DNA from 2 places in the Arthrobacter sp. TMT4-20 genome. Region 2 is predicted to be linked to the other one. Evidence: riboswitches for the same ligand, from Rfam matches in the RefSeq annotation. Region 2 holds a riboswitch; the other holds the start of a gene.
What was found. A riboswitch is a leader RNA that binds a small molecule or an ion and turns the genes downstream of it on or off. The one in region 2 is predicted to bind S-adenosylmethionine.
Positions count from the first base shown of each region.

Region 1: linked by a shared signal. The riboswitch ahead of sfnG (dimethylsulfone monooxygenase SfnG) and the one ahead of ACX80Z_RS12025 (MetQ/NlpA family ABC transporter substrate-binding protein) in region 2 are both predicted to bind S-adenosylmethionine.

Region 1 covers NZ_JBTNDW010000013.1:33,442-37,667, forward strand. The annotation lists gene ACX80Z_RS12885 (ABC transporter permease) at 1-597, shown strand, start outside; gene acs (acetate--CoA ligase) at 588-2,540, shown strand; SAM riboswitch class I at 2,627-2,731, shown strand; gene sfnG (dimethylsulfone monooxygenase SfnG) at 2,738-3,883, shown strand; gene ACX80Z_RS12900 (O-acetylhomoserine aminocarboxypropyltransferase/cysteine synthase family protein) at 3,883-4,226, shown strand, end outside.
Region 2 covers NZ_JBTNDW010000011.1:97,124-101,349, reverse strand. The annotation lists gene ACX80Z_RS12035 (methionine ABC transporter permease) at 1-292, opposite strand, end outside; gene ACX80Z_RS12030 (methionine ABC transporter ATP-binding protein) at 292-1,320, opposite strand; gene ACX80Z_RS12025 (MetQ/NlpA family ABC transporter substrate-binding protein) at 1,390-2,271, opposite strand; SAM riboswitch class IV at 2,499-2,615, opposite strand; gene ACX80Z_RS12020 (YybH family protein) at 2,734-3,159, shown strand; gene ACX80Z_RS12015 (putative bifunctional diguanylate cyclase/phosphodiesterase) at 3,153-4,226, opposite strand, start outside.

The sequences.
Region 1 (4,226 bases), on a different contig from region 2:
GAGCTGTGGACCCACATCGGCATCTCCACCCAACGGGTACTGCTGGGCTTCACCTTCGGCGCCGCCCTGGGCCTCGCGATCGGCTCACTCGTCGGGCTGTCCCGGATCGCGGACGCGCTGCTCGCTCCCACCATCGGCGCCTTGCGTGCTGTCCCGTCCCTGGCCTGGGTGCCGCTGCTCATCCTGTGGATGAAGATCGGCGAGGATTCAAAGATCACGCTGATCCTCATTGGCGCCTTCTTCCCCGTCTTCACCACCGTGTACCTCGCGCTCCGGCACGTGGACCGGAACCTGGTGGAGGCCGGCCGGGCGTTCGGGTTGAAGGGCTTCAAACTGCTGACCACGGTGCAACTCCCGGCCGTGATTCCATCAGTGTTCTCCGGTCTCCGGTTGGGCCTCGCCCAGGCGTGGCTGTTCCTGGTCGCGGCTGAACTGATTGCCTCCTCGCTGGGGCTCGGATACCTGTTGAGTGATTCACAATACAACGGACGGGTGGACAGGATCTTCCTGGCGATCATCCTGTTGGCGATCATCGGCAAAACCACCGATGCCCTCCTGGGGATCGCCGAGAAGTGGGCGGTCCGGCGATGGGCGTGAGCCTTCAGGAGGCCGACCCCCTGACCGAGACGGACCGCCTGGCGTTCTGGGAACAGCAGGCGCGCCGGCTGGACTGGGCTGCCGAATGGTCCACGGCGCACAGCTTTCAGCCAGCCCGGCCGGTATCGGGTGGCGCCGACGGGCAGCTCACCGTCCCGGTGATCGAGTGGTTCGCGGGGGGCCGCCTCAACGTGGCCCACAACTGCGTGGATCGGCACGTGGATGCCGGGCTGGGCAGCAAGGTCGCCCTGCATTTCGAGGGTGAGCCCGGGGACCAGCGAACGGTCACCTACTCGGACCTGCAGGAGGAGGTGTCACGCGCCGCCAACGCCTTGCTGAACCTCGGGATCGGCAAGGGCGACCGCGTGGTGATCTACCTACCCGTGCTCGTCGAAACGATTGTGGTCACCCTGGCGTGCGCGCGAATCGGGGCGGTGCACTCACTGGTGTTCGGCGGATTCTCTGCTGAAGCCTTACGCTTCCGGGTTGAGGACACCGGCGCCAAACTGTTGGTCACAACTGACGGGCAGTACCGGCGCGGCGCAGCGGTGCCGGTCAAGACCAACGCCGATCAGGCCGTGTCCGGTTCCAACAGCATCGAACATGTTCTGGTGATCCGCCGCACCGGCAGCGACATCGAGTGGACCGAGGGCCGGGACGTCTGGTGGCATGACGCCGTCGGCGCCGCGTCCCCGCATCACGCTGCCGAGGCGTTCGACGCCGAGACTCCCCTGTTCATCATGTACACCTCCGGCACCACGGGTAAGCCGAAAGGCCTGGTGCACACCTCCGGTGGGTACCTGACCCAGGCGTCGTGGAGTTTCGCCTACCTGTTCAGCAACCCCGATCCGTCGCAGCGGGACCAGGACGTCCACTGGTGCACCGCCGACCTTGCCTGGGTGACCGCCCATACCTACGAGATCTACGGTCCGCTCTCCAACGGCGCCACCCAGGTGATCTTCGAGGGCACTCCCAACACCCCACATCCGGGGCGGCACTTCGAGATCATCCAGCGTTACAAGGTGACCAGCTATTACACGGCCCCCACCCTGATCCGGTCGCTGATGGGCTGGTTCCCGGACGGCGTGCCTGCCAGCTACGATCTGTCCTCGATCCGTCTCCTCGGCACCGTCGGTGAGGCCACCAACCCCGAGGCCTGGCGCTGGTTCAGGGAGCACCTCGGGGCTGGCACCGCACCGGTCGTCGACACCTGGTGGCAGTCAGAAACCGGCGCCACCATCCTCTCTCCCCGCCCCACTGACCCCTCGTTCAAGCCCGGTTCTGCCTCCCGCGCCCTCCCCGGCGTGAGCACCCGGATTGTCGACGACGCCGGAAACCCGGTACCCACCGGTGAGCAGGGCCTGATCGTCGTGGACCGCACCGGACCGGCGATGGCGCGCACCGTCTGGGGCGACCCGCAGCGCTACCTGGATTCCTACTGGCGAAAGTTCGCCGCCCAGGGCTGGTTCCTGGCCGGTGATGGGGCCAGGAACGACGACGACGGCGACACCTGGATCCTCGGCCGGGTCGACGATGTGCTCAACGTGTCAGGCCACCGGCTCTCGACCATCGAGATTGAATCGGCCCTGGTTGCTCACCCGTGGGTGGTCGAGGCCGGCGTCTGTCCGGTCTCCGATCCGCGGACCGGCCATGCGATTGCCGCCTTCGTGGTGCTGGCTGCGTCCCACGGGGCCGGCGCGCACGCGGCGGAGGAGGTGAGCCGGGTCTTGCGGGACCACGTCGCGGCGGTGATCGGGCCGATCGCCAAGCCGGCCGCCGTCGTCGTCGTCGCGGACGTCCCGAAGACCCGGTCCGGCAAGATCATGCGCCGGCTCCTGACGCAGCTGTTCGAGAACACAACGCTGGGTGACACCACTTCCCTGCAGAACGAGGCGTGCGTGCCCGGCATCGCTGCCGCACTGGCCGCAAGGGCGTCACCGTGACCCCGCCAGCAAACCCCACCGGAGGGACAACCCGCAACGGAGAGCAACAATGTTGGTCGACCGTGAGAGGACTGTCACACTGGTGGGGACCATCCCGAGCGGTTGAGAGATCTGGCTCATTGACACCGCAGCAACCCTGGCCACTGCCCACGGCAGTGACATTAGGGTGCTAATGCCAGGCACGATGGAGGACCACTATGGCTATTGACCTTTCCCAACCCCTGAAGTTCGCGTACTGGGTGCCCAATGTGAGCGGCGGCCTGGTGGTCTCCACCATTGAGCAGCGCACCAGCTGGGACTTCGAGTACAACAAGAAGCTGGCCCGCATCGCGGAGGACGCCGGCTTCGAGTACGCCCTCTCGCAAACCCGGTATGCGGCGTCGTACGGCGCCGACAAGCAGCATGAGGCGACGTCGTTCTCCCTGGCGCTGCTCGGTGCGACCGAAAAGCTGAAGGTGATCGCCGCCGTCCACCCCGGCATGTGGCAGCCCGGAGTCCTGGCGAAGTTCATCATCACCGCTGACCACATCTCTGGTGGTCGGGCGGCGGTGAACATTGTGTCCGGCTGGCTGAAGAGTGAGTTCACCGGGTTCGGGCTGCCGTGGCTGGAACACGACGAGCGCTACGTCCGCACCGAAGAGTTCATCAGGATCCTCCGCGGCCTCTGGACCGAGCAGAACTTCTCCCAGGCCGGCAAGTATTACAACATCACCGATTTCACCCTCAACCCGCCGCCCGTCGACGTGCCCGGGCGTCCACACCCTGAAATCTTCTTCGGCGGGAACTCGACGGCGGCGCAGGCCACTGCTGGCCGGGTGGCCGACTGGTACTTTTCCAACGGCAAGGACCTCGAGGGATTCAAGGAGAATATCGCCGGCGTGCAGGCCTCAGCGGCCGACGTCGGCCGCCACCCCCGGTTCGGGCTCAACGGTTTTGTGATTGCCCGCGATACCGAGAAGGAAGCCCGCGAGACGCTCCGCGAGATCGTGGCCAAGGCCCACAAACCGGCGGTGGAGGGGTTCCGGGGCGCCGTGCAGGAAGCCGGTGCCTCGACCAAGGACGGCAAGGGTATGTGGGCGGACTCGTCCTTCGAGGACCTGATCCAGTACAACGACGGCTTCAAGACCCAGCTGATCGGCACCCCCGAGCAGATCGCCGAGCGGATCGTCGAGTACAAGAAAATCGGCGTGAACCTGATGCTGACCTGCTACCTCCACTTCCAGGAGGAGGTCGAAGCCTTCGGCAAGGACATCCTCCCCATCGTCCGCGAACTCGAAGCGGACCTCGCCCGTAAAGAGGGCCTAGATTTCAATGTTGACAACCAGATTAAGGCAGGTGTCTGATGGCTGATCGCAGCTTCGGTTTCCGTACACGCGCTCTTCACGCGGGTGGCACCCCCGACTCGGCCCACGGCGCCCGAGCGGTACCCATCTACCAGACGACCTCGTTCGTGTTCAAGGACACGAACGACGCCGCCAACCTCTTCGCGCTCCAAAAGTACGGCAACATTTATTCGCGGATCGGCAACCCTACGGTCGCCGCGTTCGAGGAGCGGATCGCGTCCCTGGAGGGTGGCATCGGGGCGGTCGCGACGGCGTCGGGCATGAGCGCCGAATTCATCACGTTCGCGGCCCTCTGCCAGGCCGGGGATCATATTGTCGCCGCGTCGCAGCTCTACGGCGGCAC
Region 2 (4,226 bases):
GGGTGAAGATGATGGCGCTGTTGCCGATCCCGGTTCCGGTGACCGCCCTGGCCAGGGGTTGTGCCGCGGCGAGGAAAATGATGAACGGGATGGGCCTGAAGATGTTCACGATGATATTCAGGGTGCTGAACACGGCGCTGTTGCCGAGGATACTGCCGGCTCGGGTGGTGTAAAGCCCGATGCCGAGCAGTAGTCCGCCGAGGCCGCCGAAGAACAGACTGAACCCGACAATGTAGAGGGTCTCGTAAGTGGCGACCCACAGCTCCGGGGTGAGGTCAATGAGGGAATCCATCAGCTGAGCTCCTTCACAGTGATGCGACCGGACAGCCCGGTCAGCGCAGCGTCGACCGCGCCGTCGGGCCCGGTGAGTGCGAGGGTGAGATGGCCGAATGCGCGGCCCCGAATGTCGTTGATGCCGCCGTAGATCAGTTCGAACTCGACGCCGGCGGCCGCCAACTCGAGGAAGACCGAGGCTTGCGAGGAGTCGCCGTCACGGAAGGAGAAGGTGACGATCCGGCCGGTGTGCCGCTCCTGGAGAACCGCGAGTTCGTCGGGTGAGGGGATCCCCCGGACCACGGTGGAAACGAACCGTTGGGATGAGGCCTCGCGCGGATTGGAGAAGACGTCGAACACATCACCCTGCTCCACGATCCGGCCGCTGTCCATCACCGCCACCTTCGTGGCGAGGGTCTGGATGACGTCCATTTCGTGGGTGATCACCACTATGGTGATGCCCAACTCCTCATTGACCCGCCGTAGCAGGCGCAGCACCTCATGGGTGGTCTCGGGGTCCAACGCCGACGTCGCCTCATCGGCGAGCAGGATTTTTGGCGAGGTGGCGAGTGCCCTGGCGATGCCGACGCGCTGTTTCTGGCCGCCGGACAGCTGTTCGGGGTAGTTGGAGGCCTTATCGGCCAGTCCCACAAAGTCGAGGAGTTCGGTGACGCGCGCCTGGATTTCGTCCCGGCTCTTCCCAGCGACGCGCAGGGGGTAGGCGACGTTGTTCCAGACTGTTTTGGCGTTGAACAGGTTGAACTGCTGGAAGATCATCCCGATGTCGAGACGTAGTTTGCGCAGTTGCCGGTCCGGGACGTTGGTGACCTGCTGGCCGTCGACAATGATGGTGCCGCTGCTGGCCTTTTCGAGAGCGTTGATCAGGCGGACCAGAGTGCTTTTCCCGGCCCCCGAGTAGCCGATGATCCCGTAGATCTCTCCAGCCTCGATGTCGAGGCTGACGTTGTCAATCGCGTGCACGGGAGCGTCGCCGCGGCGGCCCGGAGGGAAGCTTTTGGTAACTCCCTGCAGGGAAATGAGTGGCATGGTGTTCCTTGATAAACGGCCCTGCGGCCAGCCGGGATCGCCAGCTGGCCGCAGGGCAGGGAGGGCTGGTTAGCCTTGGGCGCGGGTGTCTTCCTCGACGGTGTCGAGGGTCGTCTGCAGCTCATCGGGGGTGACCTGAAGGAACTCGGCGGTCCCGCCCGAGGTCTCCTGGACGGCGTCCTGCACCTCCTGGTTTTCCTGGTAGATGCTGATCAGCTTCTGGTACGTCTCGTTGCCCTCTTCGCCGGCGCGGGCGGCGAACACGTTCACGTACGCGACGGCGGCAGGATCGGTCGGATCGTCCTGGGCAATGGCGTCCTCGAAGTTCAGGCCAGCGTCCTGGACAAAGTCGTTATTGATGATGGCGGCGGCGACGTCGGGCAGCGAGGTGGGGGTCAGCGACGCTTCGAGCGTGGTGACGGTGACCTTGGACGCGTCCTCATCAATGTCGTCGATCGTCGAGAAGGCGCTGCCGCCGTCGTCGAGCACCACAAGACCGGCGGACTGAAGGACCAGCAGCCCGCGGGCGAGGTTGCTCTCGTCGTTGGGGACAGCAACCGTCGATCCTTCGGGGATTTCCTCCACCGACCCGTACTGGGTTGAGTACAGGCCCAGCGGGTAGATGGCCGTGGAGCCGATCGGGGCCAGCTCCTCTCCGCTGGATACGTTGTAGCGGGCCAGGTACACCAGGTGCTGGAACTGGTTGAGGTCCAGTTCACTTTCGCTTAGCGCGGGGTTTGGCTGGGTGTATTCGGCGAAGTCGATGACCTCCAGCTCGATGCCTTCCTCGGCAGCGGCCTCGGTGAGCAGGCCCCATTCCGGGTCGCTGGCGCCGACGACGCCGAGCTTGATGCTTTCATTTCCGGAACCGGACTCGCCCGAGCCACCACATGCCACAGTGAGGGCGAGGAATGGGGCAACGGCGATAGTGAGAAGGGTGCGGGATTTCATGGGGGTTTTTCCTTTGAACGGGGTACGTCAGTGGGGTCCGGTCGGCCGATAACATTGGCCAGGCGTTACCACTGGACAGGCAGATAGGCAGATAGGCAGATAGGCAGGGGTGAAGTGCTGCGATAACTGCAGCGACATTCGGGGAGTTTCCTCGGGGTTACATGCTGGCTCGCTTCAAGATGGCGGGCGGTATCCACGACGACCCCTCGGCGGGGTCAATTCTGGATACGCCGTACTTGCCGTCCGGGGACTTGTTCCGGCGGCCGAATCTTCACCTGGAGCACCCCGCTACGGGAGAGGGTTGCTGGTCAACCGGCCAGGGCCGTTGGTTGACACTCTTGATTCTGGAGATCACGCTAAGGCAGAAAATTTGTTGGGTCAAAACCTGGCCGTTACCGGTCGTCATAAATGACTTGCGCGTACCCGTTCCGTTCATCGGTCGGGCATGCGAGGATCGCCTTCATGGATGAAGAGTCGATCACTCAGGTTCTCGAACAGTATGCTGCAGCCGTATTCGGGAAGGATGTTGATGCCCTGCTGACCCTGTATGACGACGATGTCCGGGTTTTCGACTTATGGGACGTGTGGAGCCACCAGGGTGCAGGCCCGTGGCGGGAATCAGTGGCCGGGTGGTTCGCTTCGGTGGGGGATGAGCGTGTCGGGGTGGACTTCGATGACGTTCAGACTCTGGTTACCGAGGACCTGGCAACCGTGCACGCCATCATCACCTACCGCGACATTGGGCCCGACGACGTCGAACAGGACTCCATGCAGAACCGCCTGACCTGGGTTCTGGGGCGCCGCGACGGTGACTGGAAAATTGTGCACGAGCACACGTCAGCTCCGGTCAACGGCGAGACTTTCAAGGTCAACCTGCAACGCTACTGACCAACCAGTTGGGGTTCTCCCAGGCGCATATTATCGGGTCGCGGAATGAACCACGGTTCGAGGTCCTCTGCCGACATGGGGCGGGTGTAGAAGTAGCCCTGCGCGAGGTCGCAGTCCAGCTCGGTCAGCGCGTGTAGCTGGGCTGGCATTTCAACGCCTTCGGCGACGGCGATCAGGTTCGTGGCGTGGGCGAGCTGGATGCAGGACGCGACAATCGCGTGGTCCTTGCTGTCGGTAGTGAGCCCGGCAATGAAGGAGCGGTCAATTTTCAGTTCGTCGATCGGAAAGCGCTTGAGATAGGTGAGGCTGGAATGGCCAGTACCAAAATCGTCGATTGCCAACCTGACGCCCAGGGCCTTGAGAATTTCGAGGGTCCGCAGCGCGGCAACTGGATCCGCGGTGAGCGCCGTTTCGGTGATTTCCAGGGTCAGGAGCCCCGGAGCAACACCATGGCGTTCAAGCGCTTCAGTGACCATTTCTTCGAGGCGGGGATCGCTGAGCTGGATGGCTGAGATATTGACTGACATTCGTACTGGGGGCCGTCCCGCCGCAGATCGGTGCCATGCGGCCTGTTGCGCGACGGCAGCGTTGATCACCCAGGCTCCGAGCGGCAGGATAAGCCCGGATTCTTCGGCGAAGTCGATGAAAGCTGACGGTGCCAGCAGGCCCTTATTGGGGTGATCCCAGCGCACCAGTGCCTCGAATCCGTTCATCTGGCCGCTGACGAGGTCAATCTGGGGCTGGAAGAAGAGGCATAGCTCTCCGTCCTCGATGGCACGGCGCAGTTCACCGCGGCGATTCAGCTGGCCGTCGTCGGGATCGCTGTGCATGCTGCACTCCACCTCGCAGCGGTTACGGCCCCGCTTCTTGGCCTGGTGCAGTGCCGCGGCAGCCCGACCCACCAGCCGGTCAGGGGTGTCAGTTTCGCTGGCCATCGAAACGCCAATACTGACCGTGATTTCAATGCTGGTCCCGCCAACCGCCATCGGCGCGCTCAGGGCCTCCAATAGCTCGGCGGCCACCGACTGCGCCTCCCCGGCGTCGGCGAGGTCAGCCAGTACCGCAAA